4 regions of the Azospirillum agricola genome follow, and region 1 is predicted to be linked to each of the others. Evidence: riboswitches for the same ligand, from Rfam matches in the RefSeq annotation. Region 1 holds a riboswitch; each other region holds the start of a gene.
What was found. A riboswitch is a leader RNA that binds a small molecule or an ion and turns the genes downstream of it on or off. The one in region 1 is predicted to bind thiamine pyrophosphate.
Positions count from the first base shown of each region.

Region 2: another riboswitch for thiamine pyrophosphate. It lies ahead of JN22_RS27420 (ABC transporter substrate-binding protein); the one in region 1 lies ahead of thiO (glycine oxidase ThiO).
Region 3: another riboswitch for thiamine pyrophosphate. It lies ahead of JN22_RS26280 (ABC transporter ATP-binding protein); the one in region 1 lies ahead of thiO (glycine oxidase ThiO).
Region 4: another riboswitch for thiamine pyrophosphate. It lies ahead of thiC (phosphomethylpyrimidine synthase ThiC); the one in region 1 lies ahead of thiO (glycine oxidase ThiO).

Region 1 is NZ_JAIFZR010000005.1:614,165-621,327, forward strand. It holds gene JN22_RS17795 (hypothetical protein) at 1-355, shown strand, start outside; gene JN22_RS17800 (hypothetical protein) at 342-896, shown strand; gene thiG (thiazole synthase) at 940-1,737, opposite strand; gene thiS (sulfur carrier protein ThiS) at 1,750-1,965, opposite strand; gene thiO (glycine oxidase ThiO) at 1,962-3,143, opposite strand; TPP riboswitch at 3,136-3,234, opposite strand; gene mgtE (magnesium transporter) at 3,301-4,716, opposite strand; gene JN22_RS17825 (STAS domain-containing protein) at 5,033-5,335, shown strand; tRNA gene JN22_RS17830 (tRNA-Ser) at 5,520-5,609, opposite strand; gene rplU (50S ribosomal protein L21) at 5,817-6,134, shown strand; gene rpmA (50S ribosomal protein L27) at 6,171-6,455, shown strand; gene obgE (GTPase ObgE) at 6,580-7,163, shown strand, end outside.
Region 2 is NZ_JAIFZR010000005.1:2,619,731-2,626,893, forward strand. It holds gene JN22_RS27405 (ABC transporter ATP-binding protein) at 1-699, opposite strand, end outside; gene JN22_RS27410 (branched-chain amino acid ABC transporter ATP-binding protein/permease) at 696-2,411, opposite strand; gene JN22_RS27415 (branched-chain amino acid ABC transporter permease) at 2,602-3,477, opposite strand; gene JN22_RS27420 (ABC transporter substrate-binding protein) at 3,479-4,585, opposite strand; TPP riboswitch at 4,671-4,768, opposite strand; gene JN22_RS27425 (DMT family transporter) at 4,816-5,733, opposite strand; gene deoA (thymidine phosphorylase) at 5,999-7,163, opposite strand, start outside.
Region 3 is NZ_JAIFZR010000005.1:2,370,546-2,377,708, forward strand. It holds gene JN22_RS26270 (ABC transporter substrate-binding protein) at 1-535, opposite strand, end outside; gene JN22_RS26275 (ABC transporter permease) at 568-1,335, opposite strand; gene JN22_RS26280 (ABC transporter ATP-binding protein) at 1,346-2,125, opposite strand; TPP riboswitch at 2,118-2,226, opposite strand; gene JN22_RS26285 (acetoin utilization protein AcuC) at 2,387-3,508, shown strand; gene JN22_RS26290 (hypothetical protein) at 3,678-4,256, shown strand; gene JN22_RS26295 (hypothetical protein) at 4,256-4,810, shown strand; gene JN22_RS26300 (hypothetical protein) at 4,886-6,532, opposite strand; gene JN22_RS26305 (hypothetical protein) at 6,768-7,163, shown strand, end outside.
Region 4 is NZ_JAIFZR010000005.1:1,530,729-1,537,891, reverse strand. It holds gene JN22_RS22305 (homoserine dehydrogenase) at 1-335, opposite strand, end outside; gene JN22_RS22300 (LL-diaminopimelate aminotransferase) at 335-1,609, opposite strand; gene thiC (phosphomethylpyrimidine synthase ThiC) at 1,832-3,508, opposite strand; TPP riboswitch at 3,709-3,840, opposite strand; gene JN22_RS22290 (DMT family transporter) at 3,940-4,875, shown strand; gene JN22_RS22285 (CorA family divalent cation transporter) at 4,909-5,892, opposite strand; gene JN22_RS22280 (hypothetical protein) at 6,028-6,321, opposite strand; gene argB (acetylglutamate kinase) at 6,373-7,163, opposite strand, start outside.

The DNA.
Region 1 (7,163 bases):
CTTGCGGCAGGGCGGCACGCCGCTGGCGCTCGGCTTCGACCGCTCCAGCCTGTCGATGGCGCGGGTGTCGGAAAGCGCCCGGCCGCAGGGGCTGACCATCCGGGCCGACGGCTTCGGCGCGGACGAGCTGGACGGCATCATGCGGGCCTTGCAGGGGAGCATGACGGGCCGGCCCGAGGGGCTGGAGGGGGCGGCGACCCTGATTCCGAAGGGGGCTCCGGCCGCCGACGGGAGCCTGAGCCTGTCGCTCGACCTGAAGGGCCTGCTGCCCACCGCCCTCGGCGGAAAGGGCGCCGAAGCGGTGGAGGCGATGGGCAAGGCGATTCGCAAGGAAGGCTTCGATGTCCGAATCTGACCGCCGGCCCATTCCCACTCCCTGGCTTTCCCCGTCGTCCCCCCGGGGAGAGGGGTGGCGGGCGGGGAGTCTCGCCGTTCTCCTGCTGGGTCTCCTGGCCCCTTCCGCCCTCGCCGGACCGCTCGACCGCACCGAGCCCGACCACATGGCGCCGGTTCCGCCCGGCCGCGACCTGCCGATCGCGCCGCCGCTCACCAAGTTCCCGCTGCCGCCGCAATGGATGACGATCCGCTCCACCCAGGACTGGCGCAAGGCCGGCCGGTTCGAGAAGGATCTCAGCAAGGACTGCGCCGCCCGCCGCTTCCGCGAGTTGATGCCGATGCGCTTCCGCGCCTTCTTCAAGGGCGAGGTGCTGGGCGTCGCCTTCGGCCACGGCCTGAACCTGCACGACCCGCAGAAGAAGGCCGACCGCAAGCTGATCTACCTGTTCCGCAACGGAAACTCGACCGCCTGCACGGTCCAGTCGATGACCAACGAGGACGCCCGCGTCCTCAACGACGCCCAGCCCGATCCGAAGCTGGGCGCCTACAAGAAGGGTTGAGCGAGCCGCCCATGGTCCCGGTTGGGACGGCTCCCGACCGCGATCAGCCCCCGATCAGCCCGAGCTGCGGGCTGGACGGCTCGGCGAAGGCGCGCATCGGCATGCGCCCGGCCGTGAAGGCGCCGCGCCCGGCGGCCACCGCGTCGCGCATCGCCGCCGCCATCCGCACCGGGTCGCGCGCCTTCGACACCGCCGTGTTGAGCAGCACGGCGGAGCAGCCCAGCTCCATCGCCCGCGCCGCGTCCGACGCGGTGCCGATGCCGGCGTCGAGCACCACCGGAACCGGGCTGCGGGCGCAGATCGTCTCGATGGCGTGCGGGTTGCGGATGCCCAGGCCCGAGCCGATGAAGGCGCCGAGCGGCATCACCGCCGCCGCCCCCAGGTCGGCCAGCTTGCGGCAGGTGACGGGATCGTCGTTGCAGTAGGGCAGCACGACGAAGCCGTCGTTCACCAGCTCCTCGGTGGCGCGCAGCAGTTCCTCGACGTCGGGGTAGAGCAGCTCGCGGTCGCCGATGACCTCCAGCTTGATCCAGGGCGTGTCGAGCGCCTCGCGGGCGAGTTGCGCGGTCAGCACCGCCTCCTTGGCGGTCAGGCAGCCGGCGGTGTTGGGCAGCAGCCCCACCCGGCCGCCCAACGCGCCGTGCAGCACGTCGACGAGGCTCTCCGCGTAGCCGTCCAGGCTGATGCGGCGGATCGCCATGGTGGCGAGTTCGGTGCCGCTCGCCGCCAGCGCGTCGAGCATGACCTGCTGGTTGGGGTAGCCGGCGGTGCCAAGAAACAGGCGCGAGCCGAAGTCGCGCCCGGCGATGGCCAGGGTGTCGTTGCCAATGGTATCGGTCATGATCGGATGTCCTCAGCCGCCCTGGATCGGACGGACGATTTCCAGGGAATCGCCGGGGGTCAGCGCGGTGCCGGTCCAGCGGCGGCGCGGCAGCACGGCCCCGTTCAGCGCCACGGCGACGCCGCGCGCATCCTCGGCGATGCCGCGCCCGGCCAGCAGCTCGGCGACGGAGGCGCAGGCCAGCGGCTCCTCGCGGCCGTTGACGCGGATGGATGCGGCGGCGGTCATGCGGCGGCTCCCCTCGGCGCGAATCGGCCGGCGGCGAAGGGGCGCATCACCGGGTCGGTCTCGCCGGTCAGGACCAGCCGGGCGATGCCGTCGGCGGTGATGGGGGTCAGCAGCACGCCGTTGCGGTGGTGGCCGGTGGCGTGGATCAGCCCCTCCACCGGGGTCTCGCCGAGGATCGGCGCGTCGTCGCGGCTGCCGGGGCGGAAGCCGGCCCAGCTTTCCTCGATCGGCAGCTCGGCGACGCCCGGCAGGGCGCGCCACGCCCCCTCCAGCAGGGCGAACTGGCCGCCGGCCGTCAGCCGGTCGTCGAAGCCGCGCTCCTCCGTGGTGGCGCCGATCAGCAGCCGGCCGTCCAGGCGCGGGATCAGGTAGGTGCCCGGCGTCCACACGACGTGGCGCAGCAGGGGCAGCCGGGCATCCATCCGCAGGCAGACCATCTGCCCCTTCACCGGCCGCACCGGCGGTTTCGCCACGGGCGGCAGCCCATCGACCAGCCCCGACCAGGCGCCGGCCGCCAGCACCACCCGGTCGGCCGAGACGGTGACGTCGCCGACCCGCACCCCGGCGGCGCGCCCGCCGGAGACCAGCAGGGCGGGAGCGTCGCAGCGCTCGTGGATCCGCGCGCCCGCCGCCCGCGCGGCGCGCAGCAGGGCGGCGGCGAGCTTGCGGTTGTCGACCTGATGGTCCTCGCGGCAGAACAGGGCGCCGGCCACGCCGGGCTGGAGGTACGGCTCGCGGCGGCGGACCTCCGCCCCGGTCAGCCACTCCACCGGCAGGCCGAGCCCGCGCTGGAATTCGTGCAGGAAGCGGACCTTGGCGGCGTCGTCGGCGGTCAGCGCGATGACCATGGTGCCGTCGGTCCGCAGATCGACGGACAGGCCGCTCGCCTCCTCCAGCTCGCGCGCGAAGCCCGGCCACAGGGCCTGGGAGGCGCGGGTCAGCGGCAGCAGGCTCTCCTCGCCGGGCTCCGTCTCGACGCAGGCCGCCAGCATGCCGCCGGCGGCGTGGGTGGCGCCGCGCCCGGCCGCGCCGGGATCGAAGACGTCGACGGAACAACCGGACGCCGCCAGCCTCCAGGCGATCGACAGGCCGATGCAGCCGGCCCCCAGGATGGCGACGGACGGACGCGCCCCGGCGGACGGGTGCGTGTGAAAACGCGGATTCGGTGCATGGACCATGCAACGGCTCCCTTCGCTGGCATTACCCAGACAGGTTCGATGGGTGTGATCTCAGCCGCGCGACCACCGCGCGGCACCCCAAGCCAATGCAACCGATATTTCCGATCCGCCTGTCTTTTGCAAGAGGGAATCGTTCAGGCGGCGGATCGTTTCCGCATCACAGAAGGATCGCCGCCGCCAGCCCCAGGAAGGCGAAGAAGCCGACGACGTCGGTCACGGTGGTGAGGAACACCGCGCTCGCCACCGCCGGATCGACGCCGACCCGCTCCAGCCCCAGCGGGATCAGCGCCCCGCACAGGCCGGCGATCACCAGATTGATGATCATCGCGCAGGCGATCACCACCCCGATCATCGGGCCGAACCAGACCAGCGCGATCACCCCCACCATCACCGCGAAGATGGCGCCGTTGATCAGCCCGACCAGCACCTCCTTGCCGACCACCCGCAGCGCGTTGGCCGAGGACAGCTCGTGCGTCGCCAGCGCGCGGACGACGACGGTCAGCGTCTGGGTGCCGGCGTTGCCGCCCATTGAGGCGACGATCGGCATCAGCACCGCCAGCGCGACGATCTGCTCGATGGTGCCCTCGAACAGCGAGATGACGGCCGAGGCGAGGAAGGCGGTGCCCAGGTTGACGGTCAGCCAGCCGACCCGCGACCGGGCGATGGCGCCGATGCCGCTGAACACGCCGGTGTCGCCCGACCCGCTCAGCTTGCGCAGGTCGTCCTCGGCCTCCTCGTCGATGACGCGGACGACGTCGTCGACGGTGATGACGCCGATCAGCCGCCCGGCCGTGTCCACCACCGGGGCGGAGACCAGCGCGTATTGCCGGAAGAGGTTCGCCACCTCCTCCTGCTCCATGGTGGCGGGAATCGCGTCGACCTCGTCGGTCACCAGATCGGCGATGCGCACGGTGCGGCGCTGGCGCAGCAGGCGCGACAGCGGCACCGCGCCGACCACCCGGTGCATGGGGTCGACGATGAAGATGTCGTAGAAATCCTCCGGCAGATCGTCGGCGGCGGCGCGGACATGGTCGATGGTCTTGCCCACCGTCCAGAATTCCGGCACCGCGACCAGATCGCGCTGCATCATGCGGCCGGCGCTGCCCTCGTCGTAGGTCAGGTTCTCCTGGACGAGCGCGCGGTCCTCGGCCGGCAGATTCTCCAGGATGCGGGCGCGCGTCTCCTCGTCGAGATCCTCGATGACGTCGACGGCGTCGTCGGTGTCCAGTTCGGCGACGGCGGCGGCCAGCTCCCGCGGCTCGAACCGCCCGACCACCGCCTCGCGCAGGTCGGGGTTCAGGTAGGACAGCACCTCGCCGTCGAAGCCGGGGCGCAGGATCTCGATCAGCCCGTCGCGCTCGGCCGGATCGATCTGCTCGATCAGGTCGGCGACGTCGGCCGCGTGGAGGTCGTCGAGCAGGGCGCGCACGGCGTCGCGCTCGCGGGCGCGCAGCAGGGTGACGATCTCGTCCACGAACTCCGGCTCGACGCCGTAGCGGCGTTCGTCCTCCGCCTCGTCACGCGGCGACGGGGCGGAGGGCCGGGGGTTCGGCGTCTGGGGATCGGCGTGCATCGCGGCACCCTCCCTTTGGAACGAGGCAACGCCGGGGCGGCGGCGGAGGTCCGGGGCGGACGGTCGGCCGGCGTCGTCGGGGCTTGCTGGTTGGCGGAACCGGGTTTGCGAGCCCCGCGGACGGAACGTCTGGGCCGTCCGGCCGGGGGCGCCCACCAGATATAGGCGCATGCCCGCTTTGTCCAGTCCGGGCGGCCGGCAATCGGACCGGCGCCGTCGGCGTACGTTACAAATCGCTCATTTCACGCTCTTGCACTGCGGAAAACTTCGTGGTCCCATGAAGAAAGTTTGCATTTTATCTTTTCGGGACGCACGCATGGAGTACGCCTTCACCCCCGTGGACGGACAGGACGGCATCCTGCTGTCGGGCCGCTGCACCTACGAGGACGGGCCGAAGTTCCACGCCATGCTGGGACAATGGGATTTCGGCAACCGGCCGGTGGTCCCGCTCGACCTGCGCTTCGTCACCTTCATCGATTCCGCCGCGGTCGGGATGCTGTTCATCCTGGCCAACCGCTGCCGCGAGGCCAACGGGCGCATCATCGCCACCGGCGCGGCGCCGCACATCCTGAAATCGCTGCGCCGCGCCGCGCTGGACAGCTACATCACCTTCCGCTGAAGCGGCGGCACCTTCCGCTGAAGCGGCGGCGGGCCGGCCGCCTCATCGCGGCCGGCATCCCGAAACGAAAAAACCGCCGTGCCGGCGAGCAGGGCGGTTCGTCGTTCCGGTCCAAGACCAGGGGATCGTCATCTTTTTGAAGACCCGGAGCGGAGGCCCTTGCCTCGACGCTCCGGAAGAATTCTGGCGGAGGAGGAGAGATTCGAACTCTCGATACCCTCACAGGTATGCCGCATTTCGAGTGCGGTGCAATCGACCACTCTGCCACCCCTCCGCGCCCCCGTTTCCGGGGTGGCGGGAACCTAACCAAACGCCTGCCCCCGCGCAAGCCCTTTTTGCGGAAAAATGCGAACAATCGCATCACCAACCCTGTTGACTCGCGGCGGTAGCTGCGTATAGATCCCCGCTCCCATGAACGGGCTTGCGCATCGAACGGTGGGCGAGCAGCCCGCCGTTTGTTTTGACATAGGCAGTGACGACGATGTTTGCAGTGATCCGCACCGGCGGCAAGCAGTACAAGGTCGCCAATGGCGACGTGATCCGTGTTGAAAAGATCGAAGCCGAAGCTGGCGCTTCCATCACGCTCGATGACGTGCTGATGGTCGGCGACGCCGGCAACACGACGATCGGCACCCCGACGGTGGCCGGCGCCGCCGTGGTGGCCGAGGTGGTCGCCCAGGATCGCGGCCCGAAGATCATCGTCTTCAAGAAGAAGCGCCGCCAGAACTACCGCCGTAAGAACGGCCACCGCCAGGACCTCACCGTCCTGCGCATCACCGGGATCAACGGCGCGGCCTGATCGGCCGGCGTCTTTTAAGGACAGGAGCAACACCCCATGGCACATAAAAAGGCAGGCGGCTCGTCCCGCAACGGCCGCGATTCCGCTGGTCGCCGTCTCGGCGTGAAGCGTTTCGGCGGCGAGAACGTCATCTCCGGCAACATCATCGTCCGCCAGCGCGGCACGAAGTTCCACCCGGGCGAGAATGTCGGCCTCGGCCGCGACCACACCATCTTCGCGATGGCCGACGGTCAGGTCTTCTTCAAGCACAGCTCGAACGGCCGCACCTACGTGAACGTGGTTGCCGCCAACGACCAGGTCCCGGCGGTCGCCGCGGAGTAACCGGGTCGTCGCGCTGCCGGTTTACCAGGCGCGCACGGTTGTGGGATAAAGTCGGGGGACCGGGCGACCGGCCCCCGATTTTTGTTTTGGTTTTCTGTGATCCGCTGACGGGCAAGGTCCCACGATGAAGTTCCTCGATCAGGCCAAGGTGTTCTTGAAGAGCGGCGACGGCGGCCCCGGCGCCGTGGCGTTCCGCCGCGAGAAGTTCATCGAGTTCGGCGGACCGGACGGCGGCGACGGCGGCCGCGGCGGCGACGTGGTGATCGAGGTCGCGGAAGGCCTGAACACGCTGATCGACTACCGCTACAAGCAGCATTTCAAGGCCCAGCGCGGCAACCACGGCATGGGCGCCAACCGCAACGGCGCGCGCGGCACCGACGTGGTGCTGCGCGTGCCGGTCGGGACCCAGATCCTCGACGAGAATCAGGAAACCGTCCTGCTCGACCTGACCGAGCCCGGTCAGCGCCGGATCTTCCTGCGCGGCGGCGACGGCGGGCACGGCAACGCGCATTTCAAGACGCCGACCAACCGCGCGCCCCGCAAGTTCCACCCCGGCTGGCCGGGGCAGGAGCAGTGGGTGTGGCTGCGGCTCAAGCTGATCGCCGACGCCGGGCTGCTGGGACTGCCCAACGCCGGCAAGTCGACCTTCCTCGCCGCGACCACGGCGGCCAAGCCGAAGATCGCCGACTACCCCTTCACCACGCTGGC
Region 2 (7,163 bases), 2.0 Mb from region 1:
GGCGTCGTGCAGCGCCGCCTCGGTCAGGCCGGCGGACGGCCCGTCCCGGACGACCCTGCCCAGCCGCAGCAGCACGGCGCGCGGGGCGGCGGACAGGGCGCGGACGGCGCTCTGCTCGGCCAGCAGAACGGCGGTGCCCGACGCCGCGATGGCGCGGACGGCGGCGAACAGCTCGTCGGCCAGCTTGGGCGACAGGCCGAGCGAGGGCTCATCGAGCAGCAGCAGGCGCGGCCGCCCCATCATCGCCCGGCCAAGGCTGAGCATCTGCTGCTGGCCGCCGGACAAACGCCACGCGCCCTCCCCGCTCTTGCGGGCAAGATCAGGGAACAGGGCGAAGATCCGCTCGACGTCGCGGGCGCGCTCGCGGCGGTCGTCGAGCCCGGCGACCTCCAGATTGTCGCGCACGCTCATGCCGGCGAAGACCCGCCGCCCCTCCGGCACGTAACCGAGGCCGAGCCGCACCCGCCGCTCCGTCGCCAGCCCGGCGAGGTCGGCGCCGTCGAAGCGCACGCTTCCCCGCGCCGGCCCCCGCGTCGGAACAAGGCCGAGCAACGCCTTCAGCAGCGTCGACTTGCCGGCTCCGTTGGCGCCCAGCAGCGCCACCGTCTCGCCCGCCGCGACCGACAGCGAGACGGAGTCCAGCGCGGTGGCGCCGCCATAGGCGACGGACAGCCCCTCCACCGACAGCAGCGCGGTCATGGCGTTCCCCCGCCAAGATAGGCGGCGACCACGGCGGCATCGCTCCGCACCCCCTCCGGCGGCCCCTCGTACAGCGTCCGCCCTCGGTCCAGGCAGACGACCCGGCCAGCCAGCGGCAGCAAGAATCCCATGTCGTGCTCCACCACCAGCAAGGCCACGCCCTCCGCCGCCAGGGCGCGCAGGCGGACGGCCAGATCGGCCTTCTCGGAATCGGTCAGTCCGGCCGCCGGCTCGTCGAGCAGCAGCACCGACGGGCGGCGGGCCAGCGCCCGCGCCAACTCCACCCGCCGCCTCGACGCCGCCGGCAGATCGCGGCACGGTCGCGCCGCAAGCTCGCCCACCCCCATGCGGTCGAGCGCCCAGCGGGCGTGCGACTCCGCAGCCGCGAGGTCGCTGTCCGACGCCAGCCGGGCGGCGGCCACCGCCTCCAGCGCCGTGGAGCCGTCCGGCAAGGCCGCCGCCTGGAAGCTGCGGGCCAGACCGGCGCGGGCCAGACGGTCCGGGCGCGCGCCGGTGAGGGCTTGGCCGGCCAGCCGTACCGTGCCGGCGTCGGGGCGCTCCAACCCGGAAATCAGGTTGATCAGCGTCGTCTTGCCCGACCCGTTGGGGCCGATCAGGCCAGTGATGGTGCCGGCCCGCAGGATCAGCGACACGCCCTGCACCGCGTGGACGCCGCCGAAGGCCTTCGACAGCCCTTCGACCGACAGCGCCTCCCCGTCGCGCTTGCGACCGGGCGGGGGCTCCGCCGCGTCGGGGACGGGACGGGCACGGCGCGGGAACAGCCGCTCCAGCAGGCCGGTCAGCCCGTCGGGCGCCAGCAGGATGGTCAGCAGCAGCGCCGCGCCATAGACGATCAGGTAGCTGCGCTCCAGCGCGCGGAACCATTCCGGCAGATGGACCAGCAGCACGGCGCCCAGCACCGCGCCGGCCATCCGCCCGCGCCCGCCGACCACCGCGATGGTGAGGATGGAGACCATCACCGGGAACTCCAGCACCTCGGGCGACACCACCCGCTGGGTGTGCACGGCAAGCGCCCCGGCCGCTCCGGCGAACAGCGCGCTGACGCCGAAGGCGGTCAACCGCAGCCGGCCGACGTCCAGCCCCAGCGTGGCCGCCGCCATCGGATCGTCGCGCACCAGCGCCAGCGCCCGCCCCAGCCGCCCGCGTGCCAGCCACCAGCCGAGGGTGCCCCCGACCGCCACCATCCCCCAGACCAGCGCCGCCATCGGCAGCCCGCGCGGCACCGCCCAGCCGAACAGCGCGACGCCGGGCACGCCGGGCAGCCCGTTGGCACCGCCGGTCAACTCCGGCGCATTGACCGCCAGCAGATGCAGAACCTGGGCGATGCCGAGCGTCGCCAACGCGAAGTAATGCGATTCCAGCCGCAGCACCGCCAGCCCGACCGGCAGCGCCACCAGCAACGGCACCAGCAGGGACAGCGGAAAGGTGACGGCGAAGTCCAGCCCGTACCGGCTGCCGAGAATCCCGGTGACGTAGGCGCCCAGCCCGAAGAAGGCGCCCTGGGCGAGCGACAGCGCCCCGCCCAGCCCGAACAGGATCTGGAAGCCGAAGGCGGCCAGCGCGTACACCCCGGCGACGGTCAGCACCCGCAGCCCGTAGGGCGACGCGAAGCCGACCGCGTGGACGAACAGCGCCAGTGCCGCGAGTGCCAGGATGCCGTCGGCCACGCGGCCGGAAAGCGAAGCCCGCATCTAGCGCTCCCTCCCCGTCCGCTTGAGTCCCTCTCCCGCCCCGGGAGAGGGGGGCGCCGAAGGCGCCGGGTGAGGGGTTCCCCAAGGATCCAGGCGCATGCGTCTTGGAGAACCCCTCACCCTTCCCGCCTGCGGCGGGCCCCTTCCCTCTCCCGGGGCGGGAGAGGGAGCCATCCCCGGATCGGACATCTCACGCACGGCGGCGCACCGCTTCGCCGAACAGCCCTTGCGGCCGGACCACCAGGATCACCAGCAACGTCGCGTAGAGCGCGCCCAGCGCCACCGGGTAGGACAGCACCGACGACACCCCGACCTCGAACAGCGCGATCAGTAGCGCGCCCGCCACCGCCCCCGGCACCGAGCCCCAGCCGCCGACCGTCACCGCGATGTAGGCCTTCAGGATCAGATCGCCGCCCGCCGTCGGCGTGACGAAATAGCGGTTGGCGAGCAGCAACCCCGCCGCCCCGGCACAGGCCGTGCCGATGGCGAAGGTGATGAGGATCATCGCCGTCACCGGCACGCCGCAGGCCCGCGCCATCTCCGGATCCTGCGCGGTGGCGCGCAGCCGCCGGCCGAGTTGCGTGCGCCCGAACACCCATTGCTGGACGCCGATCAGCAGGGCGGCGACGGCGACGATGGCGACCGACTGCTCGGCCACCGCAACCCCGCCGATCCGCCAGAGCCCATCGCCGAACAGCGGCGGCGCCACGCGCGGCTCCGGCCCGAACAGCACGGAGGCGCCGTTCTGCAGGATGATGCCCACCGCGATGGTGCTGATGAACACCGACACCGGCGGGCGCCGACGCAGCGGCAGATAGGCCGCCGCCGCCAGCAGCAGCCCCAGCCCGGCCATCAGCACCAGCACCACCGGCAGCAGCACGATGCCCGGCAGCGGGATCAGCGGCGCCAGCGCCACCGCCAGCAGGCCGCCGGCCATCACCAGATCGCCCTGCGCGAAGTTCACCGCCGAGGTGGCGTTCAGCACCAGCACGAAGCCGAGGGCCACCAGCGCGTAGGCCGCCCCCAGCGCCACCCCGTTCAGCAGGAGCTGAAGCGCCGTCGCCACCCTACTTCACCACGCCCGCCACATCGTTGTAGCGCTTGACCAGCGCCGGCACGCGGCTGGTGCCGTCGTAGCAGACGATCACCGCGGAATGGGCCATGTTGCCCTTGCCGTCCGACTTGTAGGTCATGGCGAGGCCGGCGTGGCTACCGCCGGCCAGCGCCTTGCGGATGTCCTCGGCTGTCTTCGCGCCATCCCGCACCGCCGCCAGCACCATCCTCATCCCGTCATACTGGCCGAGCGCGAAGGCGTCCGGCTCCTTGCCGAAGGCGGCGCGGTAGGAGGCGGTGAAGGCCTCCATCGCCGGCGACCCGCCGGAAATGGGCGAGGCGGCGGTCTCCGCGCACACACCCTTCAGCTCGGCCGGCTCCAGCAGAGCCGCCGTGCTCGGCTGGTGCATGGCGGAGCCGGCGACGATGGGCAGGGTGACGCCGCTCGCCGCCGCCTGCTTCAACAGCAGCGCGGTCGGCCCGGAATGCAGATGGAGCACCAGCACGTCCGGCTTGGCTGCCAGCGCCTTGGTCAGCACCGGCAGCAGATCCTTGGCCGCCGGGTCGACGCCCTCCTCGAACACCAGCTCGGCGCCCAACGCCTTGAAGGCCGGCTCCAGATGGGCCTTGCCGCTCTGGCCGTAGGCGGTGGTCTGGTAGATCAGCGCCGGCCGCTTGCGGCCCAGCTCCTCCACCACGTAGCGGGCGTGGGCGGTCTTGGTCACGGCGTCGCCGGGGAAGAAGCGGAAGACCCAGGGATTGCCCTGCTCGGTGATCGAGGCGGTGCCCGACACGGTGACCAGCGGCAGCTTCAGCTCGGCCGCCAGCGGCAGCATCGCCAACATCTGCGTGCCCAGCATGCTCGCCGCCACGGCGCCGACGCTGCCGTTGCCGGCCGCCCGCTCCAGCGCCGTCACCGCCGCCTCCGGCGAGGTGCCGGTGTCGATGACGTCCGCTTTGGCGCCGGCCTCCGTCAGCGCCAGCGCGGCGCCGTTGCGCTGGCTGGTGCCCTCCAGCGACAGGAAGCCGGTCAGCGGGACCAGCACCGGAAAGGACAGCGTCTCGGCCCGTGCCGGCAGCGCCGCCAGAAGACCAAGAGCAAGGAAAGCCGCGCGCCGCATGACCGAAAAACTCCTCCTGCGCCGGCGGCGGGAGGACTGAACGGGGCAACGGGAGGGCCGGTCGGGGAAAGGCCGGTCGGCCGGGTCGTTGGCGCGCTCGGCTCCCTTCGCCGGCATGACCCGGATCAGGTTCGATGGGTGTGGTCTCAGCCCGCCGTCAGACGGGCACCCCAGCCGTGAACGAGGGGGCGAGAGTGTCGCCGCCCTCCCCATCCTGTCAAGCGGTCCTGTCAGGCGCCGCGCCGCCGCCGGTCCTTCATGGTTTCACGATGCAGGATGTAGAGGCCGCTGCCGATGATCACCATCGCGCCCGCCAACACCGGCACGGTCGGCAGGTCGCCGAACACCAGATAGCCGAACAGGCTGGCCCAGACCATGCCGGTGTACTCGAAGGGCGCCACCACCGAGGGCGGCGCGCGGCGGAAGGCCTGGGTCAGCAGCACCTGCGCCACCGCGCCCAGCGCGCCGACCGTCGCCATCAGCCCCAGTTCGGTCGCCGAGGGCGGGATCCAGACGGGAACCGCCAGCACGCCGCTGACCACCGTCGTCGTCATCAGCAGGTAGATGACGATGGAGGCGGCGGTCTCGGTCCGCGACAGCCCGCGCACCGCCAGCGCCGCCAGAGCATAGAACAGGGCGGCGCACAGCCCGACCAGCACCGGGACGACCGGCGCCCCGGTCGAGGGCTGGGCCATCACCACCACGCCGCCGAAGCCGAACAGCACCGCCGCCCAGCGCCGCCAGCCCACCGCCTCGCCCAGCAGCGGCCCCGACAGCGCCGTGATGAACAGCGGCCCGGCGAAGCTCAGGACATAGACCTCGGCCAGCGGCAGATGCTTGAAGGCGTAGAAGAAGCAGCCCATCGACAGCAGCCCGGCAAAGGCCCGCCAGACATGCCCCCAGGGCCGCCGGGTCCGCAGCGCCGCCAGCCCGCCGCCGCGCGTCATCGTGTAGCCGCCGACCAGCAGCAGCGCCACCGCCGAGCGCACGAACATCAGCTGCGGCACCGGGTAGCTGGCCGACAGGAACTTGATGAGCGTGTCCATCGCCGCGAACAGCAGGATCGTCACCAGGAAACAGCCGACGGCGTAGGGGACCGAATCGGCCTCGGCGGGCAGCAGCTCGGCGCGTTTGACGGCTTCGGTCATCAATGGACTCGGGGAACGGGAAATGGCGAGGTTGCCCACATTATAGGCAAGCCGCATCGTCGCCCAATGCCGCAACCGCAGATCAGCCCAGCGTCGGTCCGGATTTGGCCCGGACTTGGCCCTGCAATCCGCTCTCGGCTTCCCAGCCACGTCATGCCCGTGCTTGACACGGGCATCCACGGGCAAGCTTCAAGAAACCGCGTGGATGACCGGGACAAGCCCGGTCATGACGAGCAGCACCAATAAAGCGGTTGTTTCCACATGGTTACACCCGCTTGGCGATCAGCGGGCCGCGCGGCGGAGCGGTGTCGGCCACGGTGACGGCGCGCCGCAGGCGCTCCGCCGCCTCGTCGGCCTGCGCCTCGGTCCGCGCGTGGAGGATGGCGAGCGGCTGCGCGCTCGGCCCGCCCGCCGGCCCGACCTCCGTCCCCAGCCCAGCGACCGAATCGAGGCCGACCGCGAAGTCGATGGCGTCGGTCACCTTGGTGCGCCCGCCGCCCAACGCCACCACGGCCATGCCGACCGCCCGCGTGTCGATGGACGCCACCCGTCCCGCCCGCCCGGCGAAGACCGGCCGCACCACCGGCGCTTGGTCGAGATGGCAGTCGGGCCGCTCCAGCAGATCCGACGGACCGCCCAGCGCCTGGACCATGCGGGCGAAGCGCTCGGCGGCGCGGCCGTCGCGCACGGAACGGTCGGCCATCGCGCGGCCCGCCGCCGCGTCCGGCGCCAGCTTGGCCAGCGCCAGCAGTTCGCCGGCCAGCGCCACCGTCACCTCGTAGAGGCGCGGCTCGGCCGGCTCGCCGCGCAGGATGGCGAGGCACTCGCGCATCTCCAGCGCGTTGCCGGCGCTGCGGCCCAGCACCTCGTTCATGTCGGTCAGCAGGGCCACCGCCGGCAGCTCGGCGCCGACCGAGACGGTGACGATGCTCTCGGCCAGCGCCTCGGCATCCTCCAGCCGCTGCATGAAGGCGCCGGAGCCGAACTTCACGTCCATCACCAGCGCGTCGAGCCCGGCGGCGAGCTTCTTCGACAGGATCGAGGCGGTGATCAGGTCGAGCGACTCGACCGTCGCCGTCACGTCGCGGATCGCGTAGAGCCGCCGGTCGGCCGGGGCGATGTCGTCGGTGGCGCCAATCACGGCGCAGCCGACCTCTTTCACCACCCGGCGCAGCAGGTCGTTGTCGGGCTTGGCGCGGTAGCCGGGGATCGCCTCGAACTTGTCGAGCGTGCCGCCGGTATGCCCCAGCCCGCGCCCCGACACCATCGGCACGAAACCGCCGCAGGCCGCCAGCATTGGCGCCAGGATCAGGCTGACCTTGTCGCCGACCCCGCCGGTCGAATGCTTGTCGATCACCGGGCCGGGCAGGTTCAGCGATCGCCACTCCATCACCGTGCCCGAATCGCGCATGGCGCGGGTCAGGGCGACG
Region 3 (7,163 bases), 1.8 Mb from region 1:
CCACCTGCCCCGACAGAAGCGACGGCGACAGCGAGAAGTTCACGTTCACCAGCGTGACATCCTTCAGGCCCAGCCCGTGCTTCTCCAGCATGGCGCCGAGCAGCGCGTCCTCGAAGCCGGCGATGGAAAAGCCGATCTTGCGCCCCTTCAGGTCCGGAATCGTCTTCACCGGCCCGTCGCGCAGCACGACGACCGAGTTCAGCGGCGTCGACACCAGCGTGCCGACGCGGACCAGCGGCAACCCCTCGGCGACGTGGAGGATGAGCTGCGGCTGGTAGGAGATGGCGAGGTCGGTGCCGCCGGCGGCCACCAGCTTGGGCGGGTCGTTGGGATCGGCGGGCGCGGTCAGCGTCACGTCGAGCCCGGCCTCCTTGAAGAAGCCCTTCTCCTGCGCCACCACCAGCGGGGCGTGGTCCGGGTTGACGAACCAGTCCAGCATGACCGACAGCTTGTCGGCCGCCTTTTCCTGGGCCACGGCCGGCAGGGCCGTCATCAAGCCGGCGGCGACGGCCGCCACGGCGAACATGCGCTTCATCCCGATTTCCTCTTGTCCATGGAGCAGGCGCTTTATCCGTTGAGGCCGCCCGCCGGTTGCGTGTCGGATTGCCAGGGCAGCGCGCGCCGGGCCAGCGCGTTCACGGCGGCGTAGAGCGCCACCGCGAACAGGCCGAGCACCAGCACGGCGGCGAACAGCAGGTCGATCTGCATGCGCGCGTTGGCGTGCAGCATCAGGTAGCCGAGGCCGGAGGAGGAGCCGACCCACTCGCCGATCACCGCCCCGATGGGCGCCACGGCGGCGGCGACCCGCACCCCCGACCAGAAGGCGGGCAGGGCCGCCGGCAGGCGGATCGACCACAGCGTCGCGGCCGGCGTGGCCCCCATGGTGCGGGCGAGGTCGAGCCAGCCGGGATCGGTGCGGCGCAGCCCGTCGAACAGGGCGGTCGTCACCGGGAAATAGATGATCAGCACCGCCATGGCGATCTTCGAGGCCATGCCGTAGCCGAGCCACAGCACCAGCAGCGGCGCCAGCGCGAAGACCGGAATGGCCTGGCTGACCACCAGCAGCGGCATCAGCCAGCGCTGCGCCGCGCGGAAGCGGGCGAGCGTCAGGGCGCTGACTCCGCCCAGCACGACGCCGCCGACCAGCCCCAGCAGAATCTCGGTCAGAGTCGTCAGCCCGTGCTGCATCAGCAGCGGCGCCTGCCGCTGCATCGCCTCGGCGACGGCCAGCGGACCCGGCAGCAGGTAGCGGGGCAGGCCGGTCAGCCACACCAGCCCCTGCCACGCGCCCAGCAGCACCGCCAGGGTGACGGCGCCGCGCGCCAGCCCCCTCATGCCGGCCCCCTCATGCCGCCAGCCTGCGCAGCAGCTCGGCCTGGAGCGCCAGCAGGGCCGGATCGTCGACCCGGCGCGGGGCGGTGCCCGGCGGCTCCAGCGCCGGACCGACGGTCGCCGGGCGGCCGGTCATCACATGCAGCCGGTCGCCGATGCGCAGCGCCTCCAGCGGGTCGTGCGTCACCATCAGCACGGTGCGCCCGGCCAGCGTCTCCGCCGCCGTCTCCTGGAGCCGCAGCCGGGTCAGCGCGTCGAGCGCCGAGAAGGGCTCGTCCATCAGGACCAGCGGCTTGTCCTCCATCAGCGTGCGGGCCAGCGCCACCCGCTGCCGCTGCCCGCCGGACAGCGACGCCGGGCGGTCGCGCTCGCGCCCGGCCAGCCCGACGCGGGCGAGCAGGGCGACGGCGCGCTCCACCCGGTCCGCGTCCGGTTTCCGCCGCCGCAGCCGGTCGCCGAGCAGCGCGTTGTCGAGCACGGACAGCCAGGGCAGCAGCAGATCCTGCTGGGCCATGTAGGCGATGCGCCCGGCAAGCGGCCGGCCGTCGCCGGCTTCCACGCGGGTCGGCGGCTCGGGTTCGGCCAGCCCGGCCAGCACGCGCAGCAGCGTGGTCTTGCCGACGCCGCTCGGCCCCAGCAGGCAGGTCGTCCGCCCGGCCTCCAGCGTCAGGGTCAGGTCGGAGAATAGCACCGTCCCGCCGTAGGTCAGCCGCGCCGAGGACACCGCGACGGGCAGGGCCGCGACGTGGGGAGGGACCGGCCGGGCGCCGGAACGGAGAAGGACATCGGTCATGACTCACTGATCCCTACGCCGGTGTGAACCGGATCAGGTTCCAGGGGTCGTCCCACGCCTTGGGACCTCTCAGCCGACCATCGGCTCCCCCCAGTGAAGGCGCCGACTATAGGCGGGCGGCGGCGGGCGCCGCAAGGGGGCGGTGGCGCCATCCCGCCTTGCGGAAACGCGTATGGCGCCGGCCCTTGACCGGAGGTTCCGGCCGCGCCACGTCATCGACGGCGGCGTTCCGCTCGCGCTGCGGCCAGACCGGATCATCCCTTGCCCGTTCCCCTGTTCATCGGCCCCCTGTTCATCGGCGGCGAGATTTACCGCGGCTCGACCTACGGGCCGAAGCACCCGCTGGCGATTCCGCGCGTCTCGACCGTGATCGACCTCAGCCGCGCCATGGGCTGGCTTCCCGAGACACGGTATCTCGACACCCATGTCGCGACGGAGCGCGAGCTTGCCCGGTTCCATACACCCGACTACATCGCCGCCCTGCGCCGCGCCGAGGCGGAGCAGCGGGTCGATGCGGAGACCGGCGCCCGCCACAACCTCGGCAAGCTGGAGAATCCGGTCTTCCCCGAGATGTACCGGCGTCCGGCGACCAGCGCCGGTTCGGCGATCCAGGCGGCGCGGCTGCTGCTGGAGCGTCCGTCCGGCATCGTCTACGCCCCGGCCAGCGGCACCCACCACGCGCGGGCCGGACGGGCCAGCGGCTTCTGCTACTTCAACGCGCCGGTGCTGGGCATCCTGGAACTGCTCGACCAGGGGGTGCAGCGGGTGCTGTACGTCGATCTCGACGCCCACCACGGCGACGGGGTCGAGGAGGCGTTCGCGGAGGATGGGCGGGTGCTGACCGTCTCGGTCCACGAGGAGGGCCGCTGGCCCCGCACGGGAAAGGCGGAAGACCGCCACGCCGTCCAGGCCCGCAACCTGCCGGTGCCGCCCGGCTTCAACGACAGCGAGATGGCGTACCTGATGGAGAAGGCCATCCTGCCGCTGGGCCGCGCCTTCCGGCCGGAGGTCCTCGTCATCCAGACCGGCGCCGACGCGCTGGCCGAGGATCCGCTGAGCCGGCTGGAGCTGTCCAACCGCGCGCTGTGGGACTCGGTGGCGGCGCTGCTGCCGCTGGCGCCCAGGATTCTCGTGGTCGGCGGCGGCGGCTACAACCCATGGTCGGTCGGGCGCTGCTGGGCCGGGATCTGGGCGGTTCTGAACGGCATCGACCCGGTCACGGACCCGACCCCGGAGGCCGAGGCGGTTCTGCGCGCCCTGACCTGGACGCGCGCCGCCGGCCGCAACCCGCCGCCGCACTGGTTCACCACCCTGGCCGACGAACGCCGGCCCGGCCCGGTGCGCGATGCGGTCCGCCGCATGGTCGATGTGGCGCTGGCGTGACGATCCCGTGGCGGTTGCGATTCGGATCGTCGAATTCCGTCACGTTTCGTTGACGAAACCGGATTGTTCGGGGATTCTGCTTTTCATGCGGTTCCGGTCGCGCCCCGTCGGGTGGCGCTGGCCCGGCTCCAGGGCGCGAGCGCGCGGGTTTGGGAGTGCTGGCGGACGGATGTCGAACACGACGCTGTTCCTGATCGCCATCGTCGTCATCATGCTGGCCGCGATCCCCGTGGCCATGATGCTGAAGGATTTCCTGCCGGGCATCCTGGAGAAAAGCTCCGGCCTCGACCAGCTGGAGAACCGCATCTACGTCCTCCATGCCGAGTCGCACGACCTCCAGGACCGGGTGAACGGGCTGGTCCAGCGCCGCAACGGGCAGGCGTCCGACAAGCACCGGCTGGAGGCCGACATCCGCAAGGCGGAGAAGCAGATCCGGGAGCTGGCCGAGCAGCCGCCGCTGTTCGTCCACGAGGTCGGCGATCCGCAGGCCGGCCTGACCAAGTTCGTCGCCAGCGTCAGCCAGGAGAAGGCGTCGGCCGCCGCCCGGCTCAACGGGGACCGGGCGCAGGTCAACCCGATCTGGCGCTGCGCCAACGTCGCCGAGATCTGGGCGGCCAGCCAGGAGGAGGCGCGGCAGATGGTGGACGTGGCCTTTCCCTTCAAGATGGGCTTCGAGACGTCCTTCCAGCGCGCCGGCAAGGGCGCGCCGAAGAAGCCGGCGCTGCCGCCGAAGGTGGATGCCGTCTGATGATGCTCAACTTCATCATCGTCCTCGCCATCGTCGCCATCGGGGCGTGGCTCGGCAACGTGCTGCTGACGGTGGAGGCGCGGGTGTCGCAGACCCGCAACCGGGTGCGGGGCGCGCGGAGCAAGCTCGACGCGCTCGAAGGCAACATCCGGCGCCTCCACCGCGAGGAGGAGAAGCTGCACGCCGAGATGGATGAGCTGATGCGCGACGTGGTCGGTCTGCGCAAGGAGCAGTCGGAGGTCCAGCGCCGCCTGTCGGAAGCCCAGGCCAGGCGGCGCCCGCAGATCCTGATCCTGACCGACCGTCGCAACCCCAACGACAAGGAATGGCTGGTCACGGTGGTGAACCAGCAGATCGGCGAGATCGACGCCGCGCACCCGCTGGCGCTCGATTGGGCGCGCGGGCGCGAGTATCTGGTGTGGGCGGACTCGGAGCGCGAGGCCGCCGAACGCGCCAACCGCCGCTTCAGCGCCCGGCCGGGCTATCAGGTGAAGGCGGTGGCGCCCGTGAAGGGCGACCTGTATTCGGCGGGCGCGGCGCGCGGCGCGGCCTAGGTCCCGCTCCGCGCTTTCGCGCTCCGTCCCGCAAGGCCCTTCCCCGGCCGGGCGTGGCCGGGGAAGGGAAGGGGCTCAGCGGGCGCCGGCCTTGGCCGGGGCGTTGCCGGTCTGGCGGAAGGCGTCGTGCAGGTAGGGCGACAGCGCCAGACGCATGTTGCGCAGCCACTCGTGGATGACGATCAGCGAGCGCGAGGCGACCGGCGGCGTCATGCCCAGCTTCACCAGATCCTCGCGGGTCATGGTGGCGACCTGATCCAGCCGGTGGCCGGTCAGCCGCGCCCAGGCCGGGGCGGTGCAGGGGGGCATCGCGATGACGTGGACGCCCTCGCGCTCGACCATCTCGGCCTTGCGGCGGGCGTACTGGCTGTCCTCCAGCTGGCTGAAGGGGCCGGAGGAGCCGTTCTCGACCAGCACGCGCTTGGCCTTCGGCGCGATGGCCGCCACCCGCTCCAGCGTCGCCATGCCGGTGGACAGCGAGGCGAGATCGACCGTGACCGGCACCATGAAGGTCAGCCGTTCGCCGTCGCCGACGTAATAGTCGAAGCCCGACACCTCGGCCCAGTTGAAGAACCACTGCGAGATGTTGCCGCCGAAGTCGTACAGGCGGCCGCCGCGCTGCAACTCCGGCCCGATCAGATCCCAGAACTCGTAGAAGCCGTCGCCCGAGCCCATCATGTTCATGAAGTCCTGGGTGATGCGGCGGTGTTCGACCACCTCCGGACCGAACAGGCGGGCGAGACGCTCGTTCACCTCGTACTCGACGACCTTCAGTTGCAGGCCTTCCAGCATGGCGGTCGCCATCAGGTGATGGGACAGCAGCGTCTTGCCGACGCCGCCGCGGTCATTGAGGACGAAGATCGTGCCCAGCATGCGATCGCCTTTCCAAAAAACGTTCGTTGTTTCGTCGTGAGAGAGGGTTGAGCGGGTGATGTGCGATGCCGTGGGCGGCGGAGCCGCGGGCAGGGGGGGCACGGCCGCCGTTTCCGGCAGGCCCGTGTCCCAATGCGCCGGTTCGGGATGGTCCGGTCCGGGGTTCGGTGCGTCGAGGGGTGGTGCATCGTCCAGGGCCGCCGGGACCTGGGACTCCGCAGGGGACGGCTCTGCGGGTTCGGCCTCCGGTTCCGGAGGCGTCGCGGCGGGGTCCTCCCCCGGCAGGGGCACTGCGGCGGTGGTCCCCGTTTCCGGGGCCGCCGCCTCGCTGTCCGGGATTTCGCCGTCCGGACTCCCGTCAGCCAGGTTTTCGTCGTTCGGAGGTGCGCCGTCCGCCGAGTCGGTCAACGCCGTTTCCTCGCCCGCTTCCCGATCGCCGACCCGATCGCCGACCGTCTCGTCGCGTCGTGGCGGAATATCCCGAGGCGTGGAAGGTTCGGCGGCGCCGTCATCGGCGGCCGGCGGGCGCCGGGCCTCCAGCGCCGCCCGATGCACGGCGGCCAGCGTTTCCGGCGGGGTCGCGGAGGCATCCTCCGCCGATTCGGCGCCGCGCCCCTCGTTGCCGACCAGGAAGAAGGCGGAGCGCAGCGTCACCGCCGAGATCGGCTGGTTGTCGCGGGCGGTCACGCCCAGCCTGGCCAGCAGTTCGGAGATTTCGGCCCAGGACAGGCCGCGTTCGCGCATCAGCCCGATGTCGGCATAGCTTTCGCGCACGGCCTGCATGGCGCTGCGGTTGCCGGTGGGGCGATCGGCAAGGAGCCGTTCAAGTTCCGTGCGATCGATCGACACCGTCGGGGATTCCGGAAAGAATTGGGCGTTGGATTGGATGCCGCGGGAACGAGAAGCCGCAAGGAATCCGTTCCCCCGGCGGGCAAAAAATAGTACAAGCGGCCACAGCGCGCAAACGGTTTCCAAGCGCTCTTAACGGCGTTAAACAAGCAGCTTGCGGCGTGCCGCGCGACGGTTTCCGGTGTTGACGCGGTTTCAGGATCGAACAGGATCGAATCTCCAGGGTCTGGTCAGGATGCCTCACGACTTCGGGTCTTTCGGGTCGCGCGACCGTCGTTCCGGATCGGCTTCCGCTTCGGGAATCGGCTTCCACGAATTGCGGCAGGCGTGCGAGATCTCGACCCTGCGGGAGGATGTGGAGCGTCTGGCGCACGAGGCCGCCACGCTGCGCGACCGCGTCGAGGAGGCGGTCGAGGACATCCGCGACCGCTTCGCCGCGCTCAGCGCCGAACAGCTGACCGACGCGGCGGCGATGGCGCCGCTGCTCCAGGTCGCCGTCACCACCCTGTTGGACATCCGCGAGCAGACGCGGCGGCTGAACACGCGGACCGGCCCGCTGCCCGACGACGACCGGTCCTCCTGGCTGGCCGCCGCCGACGCCCCGCCCGTCCGCCCGGCCGCCGCCGCCCCG
Region 4 (7,163 bases), 920 kb from region 1:
GCGGTGACGACGTGCTTGCCGGTCTCCAGCGCGGTGGCGACGGTGTCGCGCGCCGGGCCCTCGGAGCCGCCGATCAGCTCGACGACCAGCTCGGCCTCGGGATCGGCGGCGAGCGCCACCGGATCGTCGTACCAGCGCAGCGCCGACAGATCGACGCCGCGGTCCTTGCCCTTCGAGCGGGCGCTGACCGCGACCACCTCGATGCGGCGGCCGCAGCGCTGCTCGATCAGGTCGGCCTGGGTCTCCAGGAGCTTCAGGACACCGGCGCCGACCGTGCCGAGACCAGCCACCGCGATTTTCAGGGGCGCGATTTTCAGGGGAGCCGCTTTCGACATCAGGCTTTCGCTTTCTCGGATTCCAGAAGGGCGGCGCGGGCCGCCGGGTCCTTGCTCGCCGCCACGCCACCGGCGTTGGAGCGGAAGAACTCCTTGATGTTGCGGGTCGCCTGGCGGATGCGGTGGACGTTCTCCACCATCGCCAGACGGACATGGCCGTCGCCGTACTCGCCGAAGCCGATGCCGGGGGCGACCGCCACCTCGGCCTGCTGGAGCAGCAGCTTGGAGAATTCCAGCGAACCGAGATGGGCGAACTGCGGCGGGATCGGCGCCCAGGCGAACATCGAGGCGGCCGGGCTCGGCACCTCCCAGCCGGCGGCGGCCAGCCCCTCGATCATCACGTCGCGGCGCTGCTTGTACATGTCGCGCACCTGCTGCACGCAGTCCTGCGGGCCGTTGAGCGCGGCGGTCGCGGCGACCTGGATCGGCGTGAAGGCGCCGTAGTCCAGGTAGGACTTGATGCGGGCCAGCGCGGTGATCAGCGTCTTGTTGCCGCTCGCGAAGCCGATGCGCCAGCCGGCCATCGAGTAGGTCTTCGACATCGAGGTGAACTCGACGGCGATCTCGCGCGCCTCGGGGATCTCCAGGATCGAGGGCGGCGGGTTGCCGTCGAAGAAGATCTCGGCGTAGGCGAGGTCGGACAGGATGTAGATGCCGTGCTTGCGGCAGAACTCGACGATCGGGCGGTAGAAGTCGAGCCCGACCACCTCGGCCGTCGGATTCGACGGGTAGTTCAGCACCAGCGCCAGCGGCTTGGGCACGCTGTGGCGCACGGCGCGCTCCAGCATGACCATGAAGCTGTCGATGTCGGTCGAGGCGCCGTTCTCCATGCCCACCGGCAGGTGGCGCACCGAGGCGCCGGCCAGGATGAAGCCGAAGGGATGGATCGGGTAGCTCGGGTTCGGCACCAGGATGATGTCGCCCGGGCTGGTGATCGCCTGGGCGAGGTTGGCCAGCCCCTCCTTCGACCCGATGGTGACGATGGTCTCGGTTTCGGGGTCGATGTCGACGTTGAAGCGACGCTTGTAGTAGGCCGCGTGCGCCTTGCGCAGGCCGGGGATGCCGCGCGAGTTCGAGTAGCGGTGCGTCTTGGGATCGCGCACGGCCTCGACCAGCTTGTCGACGATGTGCTGCGGGGTCGCCTGGTCGGGGTTGCCCATGCCGAGGTCGATGATATCAGCGCCGTTAGCTCGGGCTCGGGCCTTCATGGCGTTCACTTCGGCGAACACGTAGGGCGGGAGGCGCTTGATGCGATGAAATTCGGCGTTGGACATGGGACGCTCCGGAAAATCGATCCGGTCGCGCCGTCAACCCTATGGATCCTGCGGACCGGGACACACCTTCTACCGCCGGGGCGCGGCGGATGCGAGGCAAATCTCGCGCGGCGGGCGGGCACGCCCGCCCCCGCGCCGCCATGCCCCCGCCTCGACCAGGAAAGGGGACCGCCGCCGGACGCCGGCGGGGCTCCGGCCCCCCTCCCCGACGGGCGCCGCGCCTCACCCGGCCGGCTGGTAGATCTCCCCGCCCGAGGCGCGGAACCTCTCCGACATCTCGGTCATGCCCGACTCCGCCGCGTCGCGGATCTCCTGGGTGATCTTCATCGAGCAGAATTTCGGCCCGCACATCGAGCAGAAATGCGCGGTCTTCGCCCCCTCCGCCGGCAGGGTCTCGTCGTGGTAGGCCATCGCCGTGTCGGGATCGAGCGCCAGCGCGAACTGGTCGCGCCAGCGGAAGGAGAAGCGCGCCCGCGACATGGCGTCGTCGCGCAGCCGGGCCGCCGGATGCCCCTTCGCCAGATCGGCGGCGTGGGCGGCGATCTTGTAGGCGATCACCCCGGCCTTCACGTCGTCGCGGTCGGGCAGGCCCAGATGCTCCTTCGGCGTGACGTAGCAGAGCATCGCCGTGCCGAACCAGCCGATCATCGCCGCCCCGATGGCGCTGGTGATGTGGTCGTAGCCGGGCGCGACGTCCGTCACCAACGGCCCCAGCGTGTAGAAGGGCGCCTCGCCGCAGAGTGCCAGCTGCTTGTCGACGTTGTGCTTGATCTTGTGCAGCGGCACATGGCCCGGCCCCTCGATCATCACCTGGACGTCGCGCGCCCAGGCGATCTTCGTCAGCTCGCCCAGCGTCTCCAGCTCGGCGAACTGGGCGGCGTCGTTGGCGTCCGCCTGGCAGCCCGGCCGCAGGCCGTCGCCCAGCGACAGCGCCACGTCGTAGGTCCGGCAGATCTCGACGATGTCGGCGAACCGCTCGTAAAGGAAATTCTCGCGGTGGTGCGACAGGCACCATTTGGCGATGATCGAGCCGCCGCGCGAGACGATCCCCGTCACCCGCTTCGCCGTCAGCGGAATGTGGGCGAGGCGCAGGCCGGCATGGATGGTGAAGTAATCCACCCCCTGCTCCGCCTGTTCGATCAGCGTGTCGCGGAACAGCTCCCAGGTCAGATCCTCGGCCTTGCCGCGCACCTTCTCCAGCGCCTGATAGATCGGCACGGTGCCGATGGGAACCGGGGCGTTGCGCAGGATCCATTCGCGGGTGCGGTGGATGTCGTCGCCGGTGGACAGATCCATCACGGTGTCGGCGCCCCAGCGGATCGCCCAGACCATCTTCTCCACCTCCTCCTCGATCGAGGAGGTCACCGCCGAGTTGCCGATGTTGGCGTTGATCTTGGTCAGGAAGTTGCGGCCGATGATCATCGGCTCCGATTCGGGGTGGTTGATGTTGGACGGGATGATGGCCCGACCGCGCGCCACCTCGTCGCGCACGAACTCCGGCGTCACCAGATCGGGGATCGACGCGCCGAAATCCTCGCCGTCGCGCGCCGTATCCATGGCCTGGGTGCGGCCGACATTCTCGCGGATGGCGATGTACTCCATCTCCGGCGTGACGAGGCCGGCGCGGGCGTAGGCCATCTGCGTCACCGCGACGCCGGGCTTGCCGCGCAGGGGCCCGCCCTCGGCCGGCTCGACGTCCCGGCGGGCGAGGATCCAGTCGCGGCGCAGCTTGGCCAGCCCGTCGCGCACGTCGATGGACGCCGCCTCGTCGGTGTAGGGGCCGGACGCGTCGTAGACGGTCAGCGGCGGCTCGCCGCCGCCCAGGCAAATCTCGCGCAGGGCGACACGCAGGTCGGGAAAGCGGCTGCCGGCGACGAAACGCTTGCGCGAGGCGGGCAAGGGGCCGGTCGAGAGGCGGACGGCGCTCTGGTCGAACGCCTTCGAACCGGCGGCACGGTTCGAATCGGTGGTCTGGGTGTCGAGGTCTTTTGGCACGGGGTTTCTCCGTCTTGGCGTTGGGCGGCGGACAAACCCGGGACAAGACGGAGGCGATGGATCGCGGACGGACCGATGCATCGGCCGGATGGGACCTTGGACGGCCCGGTCGCGTGTTCCCTCCCTTCGCCGGCATGACCCGGATCAGGTTCGAAGGGTCACCACGCTGCCGGATGCGCTGACGCGCCCGGCCGTTGGTATCTCAGCCCCCTGTCGGGACCCCCCTGGAATGCGCGCGATGATGCACGGATGCACGGCTGCCGTCAAAGGAAAGCAGGGCTGATTGTCAGCCTGCGGAATTAGCATGCTCCGCAACCTGGGGAGAGCGACCGGTCATGACGGATGAAGCGGTGAAGGGCGGACGGCCCACGGCCTCCCGACAGGAGGCGGCCCGCACCGGCCCGAATCCCACGGTCTACGCGCAGCTTGCCGGGATCGTCCTGTTCTGGGGCGCCAACTGGCCGCTGATGAAGCTGGCGCTGGTCGACATCGGCCCGCTCGCCTTCTGCGCCGTGCGGCTGATCGGAACCGCGCTCAGCGTCGCGGCGCTGGCGCCGGTCCTGCGCTTTCCCCTGCTGCCCCAGCGCGGGGAGCGGCTGATGATCGCGGTGATCGGCCTGTTGCAGGTCGGCGGCATGATGGGGCTGAGCAACATCGGGTTGCAGTTCGTCTCACCGGGCCGGGCGTCGGTGCTGGCCTACACCATGCAGATGTGGGCGCTGCCGCTCGGCCTGCTGCTGCTGGGCGAGCGGATCACCCGACGCCGCGCCGCGGCGGCGCTGCTGACCTTCGCCGGGGTGGTCGTCTTCTTCAACCCGGCGCTGGTAAATTGGAGCGACGACAACGCGCTGATCGGCAACGGCCTGCTGATCGGCTGCGCGGTCAGCTGGGCGCTCGGCGCCACGCTCTACCGCCGCCGGGTGTGGCGGACGCCCTTCTGGACCCAGACCTTCTGGCAGATCGCCGCCAGCGCGCTGGTGATGGTGCCGCTGGCGCTGTTCGCCGAATCGGGACACCCGGTCCACTGGTCGGGCTCGCTGCTGGCGGTCATCGCCTACAACTGCCTGATCGCCACCGGACTCTGCTACTGGTGGTGGGGCAAGGCGCTGTCGGTCATGCCGGCCAGCCAGGCCGGACAGATCGTCTGCCTGGTGCCGGTCACCGCGCTGCTGCTGAGCGCCGCCTTCTACAACGAGCCGCTGAACCTCGGCGTGCTGCTGAGCGTGGCGCTGATCGGCGGCGGCATCGTGCTGTCGGCGAGGGTCCGCTGAGTCCGGTGCGCTGACCGGAGGCCCCGGCCCGCGCTACAGCCAGCGGCGCAGCCGGACGAAGATCATCGGCAGCAGCGCCGACAGCAGCATCAGCAGCAGGGCCGACGGGTAGGCGGCCGGCTCGTCCATGTCCGGCATCGCCGCGAAATTCATGCCGCAGATGCTCGCCACCAGGGTCGGCGGGAACAGCAGCACGGTGATGATCGAGACGATCTTCACGATCTCGTTCTGCTCGACGTTGATGCGGCCGAGCGCGGTGTCGAGCAGCAGCGCCACCTTGCCGGCGAGGAAGCCGGCGTACTCGTCCAGCCCGGCGACGTCCTGGCGGGCGGTGCGCGCCCAGCGCCGGGTCGCCTTGCCGGCGTTCCAGCCCTCGTCGCGGCCCAGGAAGTCCATCATGCGGGTCAGGCTGGCGAGGCTGACGCGGGCCTTGCCGATCAGGTGGCCGGCGTGGCCGATGCGCTTGAGCGTCTGGGTGTCGTCCAGCGTCTCGCCGCGCGAGCGCAGCTTGCGCCCACGGAAGGCGCGGCGGTTGATGGCGTCCAGCTCGATCCCGGTACGGCGCAGGACGCCGGCGGTGCGGTCCACCATGCCCTCGACCAGCGCCGCCAGCACCGCCTCGCCCTTGGTGATGGGAAGCTCGGCGTGGCTGGCGCGGCGGCGGAAGGCCAGGAAGGGCTGCGGGTCGATGTGATGGATGGTGACCAGCCGCCGACCGGCCAGCACGAAGGTGACGACGGCGATGCGCGGCTCGTCGGTGTCGGCCCAGACCAGGGCGGTGACCGTCATCGACAGAATGCCGTTCGCCACGCGCAGGCGGCTCGACTCCTCGATCTCGGCCATCTGCTCGCGGGTCGGCAGCGGCGCGCCGATGAGCGCCTCGGCGCGGACCAGCTCGTCGGGGGTCGGATTCAGCAGGTCGAGCCAGACCGTGCTGGCCGGCACGGGGCCGGGGGCGCCGTCGGCCTCCTTGGCCCAGCGCAGGAGGCCGCCGTCGTTGACGAAGACGTGCAGCATGCGGCGGCTCCTTCTGGCGTGGCGGCTGTGGGAAGAGTCTTGCCGGGGCGCCAACGTGAGCCCTTCTCCCCTTGCGGGAGAGGGGCTTATGCCAGCCCCCATGAAAGGGCCGGGGTGTTTTGGGCTGACGTGGCTCTAGGTCACCCGCCCGCCACGCCGGGGCTTTGCCGGAGGCGCAGCGGGCTCCGCCTTGGGCGCATCCAGGTCGAGCGCCCCGCCCTCCTCCTTCAGCGCCTGCTCCAGCCTGCGGCGGAAGGCTCCGCCGTCGTCCCGGCCATCCAGGAAGTGACCGACCGCCTGCCGGGCGCTGTCGCTGTCGTAGGGGACCTTGCCGAACACCGCCAGCTTGGCGCGCTCCACCAGCTTGGGGTCCATCTTTTCCCGGATGGCCCTGATCTGGCGGAGCAGTTCCTTGCGCGGATCGGACATGGCGGACCGTCTCCCTTTCCCGTCGAACGCCGTCCCTCGCTATATGGGGCGTCAGGCCTTGCCGATCAGGGTGCCGGCGCCGCCCTCGGTGAAGATCTCCAGCAGCAGGGCGTGCGGCACCCGGCCGTCGAGGATCACCGCCGCGTCGACGCCCTGCTCGACGGCGCCGATGCAGGTCTCGATCTTCGGGATCATGCCGCCCGAGGCGGTGCCGTCGGCGATCGCCGCCTGCGCCGTCTCCAGCGACATCCTCTCGATGAGGGTCTTGTTCTTGTCGAGCACGCCGGCGACGTCGGTCAGCAGGAAGAAGCGCGTCGCCTTCACCGCCGCGGCGACGGCGCCCGCCGCCGTGTCGGCGTTGATGTTGTAGGTGTCGCCCTTCTCGTCGAAGCCGACCGGCGCGATCACCGGGATGATGTCCGACTTGGCCAGCGCGTTCAGGATCTCCGGGTTGACCTTGTGCGGCTCGCCGACGAAGCCCAGGTCCAGCACGCTCTCGATGTTGCTGTCGGGGTCGCGCTGCACGCGCTCCAGCCGGCGGGCGGTGATCAGGTTGCTGTCCTTGCCCGACAGGCCGACGGCGCGGCCGCCGGCGCTGTTGATGGCGGCGACGATCTGCTTGTTGATCGAGCCGGCCAGCACCATCTCGACCACCTCGACCGTCTCCTTGTCGGTGACGCGCAGGCCGTCGATGAAGCTCGACTTGATCTTCAGGCGGTCGAGCATCTGGCCGATCTGCGGGCCGCCGCCATGGACGACCACCGGGTTGATGCCGACCTGCTTCATCAGCACGATGTCCTGGGCGAACAGCGCGGCAAGGCTGGCGTCGCCCATGGCGTGGC